DNA from 2 places in the Veillonella sp. 27098_8_77 genome. Region 2 is predicted to be linked to the other one. Evidence: riboswitches for the same ligand, from Rfam matches in the RefSeq annotation. Region 2 holds a riboswitch; the other holds the start of a gene.
The links. Region 2 has a riboswitch for thiamine pyrophosphate ahead of thiD (bifunctional hydroxymethylpyrimidine kinase/phosphomethylpyrimidine kinase). Riboswitches for the same ligand answer to the same signal wherever they lie in the genome.
Positions count from the first base shown of each region.

Region 1 (3,426 bases), on a different contig from region 2:
GCAATATCGCCGAGAATACAATCTACGCAACCATAGGCAAGATCCGGGTATTTAGCGATGGCTACATTCAAATTATTAACATACGCTTGGTGATGCTTATCATGATGCAGTTTCATCGTCTCTGCATCGATAACAGGTTCTAGATAATCATAAGCATATGGTAATGGTGCGAGTTCGAAAGGTTTCATAATAGTCCTCCTTTTAATTAGGGCACGAACGATATCTTAACTAGTATCGTTCTTGTGAAAGCGATTCGATGCACCTGCATCGGTATTTCATTGATATGAATTATCATTCTTTGCATATTGTACTATCTATATAGATAAACGTCAATATATGACCAACATTTATTACAGAATATCAATATATTCGCTATTCAAAGCCTTATTCATGCTACGAACAGCACAGAATTTACCACACATACTACAAGTTTCACTATGCCCCTCCTCTGGAGCTCGGCTTTCACGAATATTGCGAGCACGTTGAGGATCAAGTGCACACGCATATTGCGCCTCCCAATCTAGTACGCGTCTAGCATCAGCCATCGCATCATCCTTATCACGGGCACCTGGTATGCCACGTGCTATATCCGCTGCATGGGCTGCTATTTTGAAAGCCATAATACCTTCTTTCACATCGTCTGCATTAGGCAATGCCAAATGCTCTGCCGGCGTTACATAACAAAGAAAGGACGCCCCATGCATGCCCGCCACAGCACCACCAATGGCAGCTGTTATATGATCATAGCCAGGTGCAATATCTGTCACCAATGGGCCTAACACATAAAACGGAGCTCCGCCACATAGCGTTTCCTCAATTTCCATATTCGCTTGAATTTGGTTAAGTGGCACATGACCTGGGCCTTCAATAATCACTTGCACACCTTTAGCTCGAGCGCGTTTAGTCAATTCACCAAGTCGTACCAGTTCTTCAATTTGACATACATCCGTAGCATCTGCTAAACAGCCTGGTCGACAAGCATCACCCAAAGAAATAGTTACATCATACTCACGGCAAATATCTAAAATATCATCAAAATGTTCATAGAATGGGTTTTCCTTGCCCGTCATGCTCATCCATGCAAAGATAAGACTACCACCACGGCTAACGATGTTGAGTCTACGTTTATGCTTTTTAATTTGCTCAATAGTTTGACGCGTAATACCACAATGTAAGGTTACAAAGTCCACCCCATCCTCTGCATGGAGACGGATAGTATCTAAGAAATCCTCAGCAGTAAGTTCTGCCAAATCCCGTTGATGATGTATAACGCTGTCATATACTGGTACAGTACCAATCATGGCTTTACATTCGCTAGTTAATTTTCGTCTAAAAATACGTGTATCACCATGAGTAGATAAATCCATAATCGATTCAGCACCAAGTTGAATCGCCCAATTTACCTTTTCTATTTCACTATCATAATCGGTAACGTCTCTGGATGTGCCAAGATTCACATTTATTTTCGTGCGCAATGCTTTACCGATGCCCTCTGGATCGATACAAGTATGATTCTTATTACAGGGAATAACAACTTGTCCTAAAGCAACTAGCGCTCGCAATTGCTCTACATCCATGCGTTCCTTTTCTGCTACAATTTTCATCGCATCCGTAACAAAGCCTTTTTGTGCGGCTTCCAATTGAGTGTAAAACATAATATGTCCTCCTATTGAATAAAACCTTTTAGCTTTGTACACAAGAAAAAGGGTATCGATATAATATGATCGATACCCTTGAATGGTTTTGCGTGCTTCCTACGCGGGCATGATCCCGATCAGGTCAAAGGTCAGGTGCTAACAGCCCTTTCTCAGCCTATCTCATAGGCTCCCTTGCATACTCTGCTATGTAATTGTGTATAGCATATCACTATTTAACTAATATTTCAATCTATACCTCTATTACAAATCATTAGCTACTTCAATCTGACATTGACGCATAGTTAATAATGCTGCTTCATGGCTTTCCTCAGTAACTCCTGCACAGCAATTAGGATCTACATGAATAGGAACCTCTGGCAAGCCAGCTTTCAACAATATGGCATTCGACACAACGCACACATCTGTGCAAACACCGACTAAGGTTATGCTTTCAATAGGCTCTGCTGTATTCATCCCTTGTAAACGCGTAACTAATTCAGAGGATCCAAAATTAGGTTTATCAATGATAAAGTACGGATGGATGGTATTGCGCTTTTCTGCGGCCGTGATGAGGCTCTCCATAATTTGCCAACCAATCGTGTCTTTCACACAATGCACAACCGGTAAATGCCGACCTTCTTGGCTTTCAAGATAATTAGTATCGTGAGTATCCCGTGTAAAAATAATAGGACCATCAAAGGATGCGATTTTTTGACGTACATTATCCACAATGGCCTGCGCCTGCGGAGAACCAAGAGATCCATCCACAAAATCATGTTGCATATCAATTACGACTAAAACGTTCATGTTCTATCCCTCCACAACGACATGGTGCACCCGATTCGGCGTGTTATGCGCAATGCGACCCGCTGCAGCAGCCGCCACGGCACCAACTAAATCATCAAGAAATGTATTACAGTGACTATCAACCTTGCTATCAAGATTTTTAATAATACCCGGTTTTACCTTATCAACATAGCCATAGTTCGTAAATCCAATGGATCCGTATAAATTCACAATGGATAACGCGAGAATTTCATCAATACCAAACAATGCCTCATCTCGAGTCATGATACTTTGTAGTGGATCAGATAATTTCTTCTGCTCTGCCAATCTATCCAATTCTATGCCCGTAATGATGGCATTTTGTGTTTCTCGTTTTTCAAGTACGGCCTGTACACTCTCTATGCACTCGTCCATCGTCAAATCAGGAATATACGGCTGTTGAATCATCATCACAATATCTGCAATATCCTGAACGGTAATGCCTCGCTCATTTAATAAATTATACGTACACGCCTTTAATTCCTCCTGAGATATCATAATTGCTCCTCAAAATTATACAAATTTACGTAACACATTATACCTTGATTATAGCACGAAAAAATCCCCACCGACGTTCTATCGGTAGGGATTCCATGATTAGATTTTCTTAACCATTTCAGATTTTAATGCCATTGCACCAAAGCCATCGATTTTGCAATCGATATCGTGGCCATCGCTCGCATCAGAAATGAGGCGAATGTTTTTAACACGCGTACCTTGTTTCAATACGCCAGCGCCTTTTACTTTGAGGTCTTTTACAACAACAACGGTATCGCCATCAGCTAATTCATTGCCGTTAGCATCGCGGATGATACCGGCTTCTGCTGCAGCCGCAGCATCGGCAGCTGTCCATTCATGACCACACATAGGGCAGATGTACATATGACCATCTTCGTATGTGTATTCGTCGCCACATTTAGGGCAGTTAGGTAAATTTGCCATTTAGATCTCCTTTTTTACTACA
Region 1 is NZ_JAPVXW010000004.1:84,194-87,619, reverse strand. It holds gene O3617_RS03845 (superoxide dismutase) at 1-188, opposite strand, end outside; gene thiC (phosphomethylpyrimidine synthase ThiC) at 351-1,655, opposite strand; TPP riboswitch at 1,735-1,841, opposite strand; gene O3617_RS03835 (cysteine hydrolase family protein) at 1,899-2,444, opposite strand; gene O3617_RS03830 (phosphatidylglycerophosphatase A) at 2,448-2,960, opposite strand; gene O3617_RS03825 (zinc ribbon domain-containing protein YjdM) at 3,060-3,404, opposite strand.
Region 1: linked by a shared signal. The riboswitch ahead of thiC (phosphomethylpyrimidine synthase ThiC) and the one ahead of thiD (bifunctional hydroxymethylpyrimidine kinase/phosphomethylpyrimidine kinase) in region 2 are both predicted to bind thiamine pyrophosphate.

Region 2 (3,426 bases):
AAGCATCTAAAAAGGCTACACTAAAACTACCAGGTTTAACGCCGCTCATCTTAACAGCATTTTCACCAGCTAAACCATAATACGCCAATGCATAGGCAAGAAGTTCGCCTATAGACAGGCTATCTTTAAACAAAGGATAGATTCCAAAAAAAGCTGCTAATACAGCCCCTAAGAGACAGCCTGTTCCCGTTACAGCAGTCATAATCGAATGACCATGAGGTACTGCAAAGACTCGAGTTCCATCGGATACATAATCCTCTTCGCCCGTTGCTACTACAGGACAGTTAATAAGACGCGCTAGACGATATGCGATAATGGCACTGTCCGCTACCTGCGCCCCATCAACCCCCTTACCTAACGGAGAGTTGTCATCCTTATTATCGGAACTTAGCGCATCATAAACAGCTTTAACTTCGCTTTGATTGCCTCGTAATAACGAAATGTCACCAGTCTTAATTAAGTCTAAAACCACCGACAATCGGTAAGCTCCTGCATGACAGCCCACAGGATCAAGAATAATTGGTACATCATATTCCTTCGCTAGCTTAATAGCTTCTTTATAGTAGCTAACCTTCTCAGGTGTAAGTGTCCCAATATTGATGAGCAGTGCTGATGCATATACAATAAGGTCTTTCAAATCTTCACTACATTCACTCATGATGGGCGATGCTCCAATGGCTAGTAGTCCATTAGCTGTAAAGGTTCGCACCACATCGTTGGTAATACAAATAACGAGGGGATTTTTCTTCCACAATGTGTCTAATATATTGAATTCAGGGCTAATTTGATTATCCATATATGGGTTCATAGCATCATCTCCTCTCATCGCTTCTCAAAAGTTCATCCATCGTTTCAGGCCCATTGGATAGCAAACCATAGGCCATATGATTAACAGGGCCACAACCATGCCCTAGAGCAGGATTATGCTTGATAGCTAATGCAATATAGTCCTTCGCAATACCGATGGCATCCATCACATCACGCCCTTTGGCAAGTTCCGCCGTAATAACTGCAGAGAAGGTACAACCCGTACCATGTGTGTGCACTGTATCATATTTAGGGCTCGTCCAGGTACGAACGCTACCATCTTTTGTGAAAGCATAATCCGTTGCATCCTCCCCAATGTGCCCGCCTTTAATAATTACCACTTGAGGACCTAATTCCTGTAAGATACGATTAGCCGCCGTTGTTATGTCGCTTTCACAATCAATAGACATGTCCGCTAATACCTCAGCCTCACTACGATTAGGGGTGATAACTGTGGCTGTAGGAATGAGTTTAGATTTTAAGAACTCAACAGCCTTATCTGATACAAGTCGATCACCACTAGTAGCAATCATAACAGGATCCATTACGTACGGAATATCCTTGCTTACATAAGGATAGATAAGATCCATCATTTCTGGTAAGGCAATCATGCCAGTCTTAACGGCTTGTGGCATAATATCTGAGTACACATCGTGTAACTGTTTCTCTATACTCTCTAAAGATAAATGTTCCACGTGGTGAACGCCCGTTGTATTTTGAGCCACTACAGATGTAACCACAGCCATGCCATATACGTGACGGCTTTGGAAGGATTTTAAATCAGCCATAATGCCAGCGCCACCGCTTGGGTCAGTACCAGCAATTGTCAATGCAGTATATAATTTCATAATACCTCCAAACATATAAAAACAAGACCACTCCAAATGGAATGGTCTCGTAATAGTTTAGTATTATGTTTCACTCCACTTTCCTACGCCAGTATTATCCGGATCAGGTCTAGGGTTTTGAATGGTCAATCTCAGCAAAAGCACCCCTAGTGGCAATATATTTTTATACTCTAGTTATAACATCAATATACAATCTATGCAACAGAATATTTGACGATTTCCTACACACCTCGTATAATGAAAGCCATAACGGGGTGCTCACAAGAGTGGGCTGAGAGTAAGCTAATGCTTTAACCCATAACCTGATTTGGATAATGCCAACGTAGGGAACATAGAGGATTAATAGCCGAGTTCCTGTGAACTCGGCTTTTTCTATGACTTCCTGGCAAGGAGGACGTATGAAAGACACACACATTACACAACCACAATTTGCCATGATATGGTTCGGTGCCGCTCTATCAATAGCGGAAATCATGACCGGTACCTATCTAGCCCCATTAGGACTTACCCAAGGTCTATATGCCATCATACTGGGACATATCATCGGTGGTATATTGCTCTTTGGGGCAGGACTCATCGGGGGGCGCTTGCGACAAGGTAGTATGAATACTACAGCCTTTAGCTTTGGCCCCCTAGGGGCTAAGGGCTTTGCCATTTTAAATATGCTACAGCTCATCGGTTGGACGAGTATCATGATCTACGATGCTATGCTTGCGTTACAAGAGCTAGCGCCCCTATCCCCTATGATTTGGACCACAGCCATAGGGGCTCTTGTTATTCTGTGGCTTTTCATTGGCCTCCACAATACGGGATATATTCAAGCCATCGTATCTATTCTATTGCTAGGTCTCACTATCTACATGGGCGCTCACATGATATCTCAATGGCCTAGTGAAAGTAGCCTTCTCACTAGTGGAGGCATGAGTTTCATTGCCGCTCTTGAATTATCTATTGCCATGCCTCTGTCTTGGTTACCTCTCATTAGTGATTACACCCGAGAAAGTAAAAAACCTTTCTCCGCATCACTGACAAGTGCTACAGTCTACACGGTAACAAGTATTGTTATGTATACCTTAGGTCTCAGCGCGGCTATCTTTGGTGGTGGCGACTCCATCATTACCATCATGATGAACGCAGGCCTCGGTCTTGCGGGACTCATCGTTATTATCTTCTCTACCGTAACGACAACCTTTATGGACGCTTACTCAGCGGGCGTGTCTAGTACGACTATCTATAACAGTGCCTCTAGTAAAGGCGTAGCCGTCATCGTTACAATTATCGGCACCATAGCAGCTATCCTATATCCAATGGATGATATTACAGATTTCCTATATCTCATTGGCTCCGTCTTTACACCGATGATTGCCATCCTATTGGCAGACTACTTTGTAAATCATCAACAGGTACAAACTACATCTGCCTATTTAGTGCGAGGTCTCATCTGGGCCCTATCTGTAGGTGTGTATCACTATATGTTACATAGTGAAAGCACTATAGGTGCTACACTCCCAGCATTTACTATAGCATTCCTCATTACAGTCATCGTTGGATTCATAAGTAAAACTGTGAACTCATCTGTCAAAATAAAAGAACACTAACACAAAAATACCTTCATAAGCGAGTATGCTTATGAAGGTATTTTACCTATTAAGGTATAATGATTTGCCCATTTTCACAGGTCCAATGTCTATCTCCTACAGCTTCTGCTTCACTTTCATCATGGGTTACCCATACGCATGGCACGTTCCATTCGCGAATGATAGAAACAAGA
Region 2 is NZ_JAPVXW010000021.1:12,700-16,125, reverse strand. It holds gene thiM (hydroxyethylthiazole kinase) at 1-808, opposite strand, end outside; gene thiD (bifunctional hydroxymethylpyrimidine kinase/phosphomethylpyrimidine kinase) at 813-1,655, opposite strand; TPP riboswitch at 1,719-1,813, opposite strand; TPP riboswitch at 1,896-2,001, shown strand; gene cytX (putative hydroxymethylpyrimidine transporter CytX) at 2,054-3,253, shown strand; gene O3617_RS09265 (ATP-binding cassette domain-containing protein) at 3,303-3,426, opposite strand, start outside.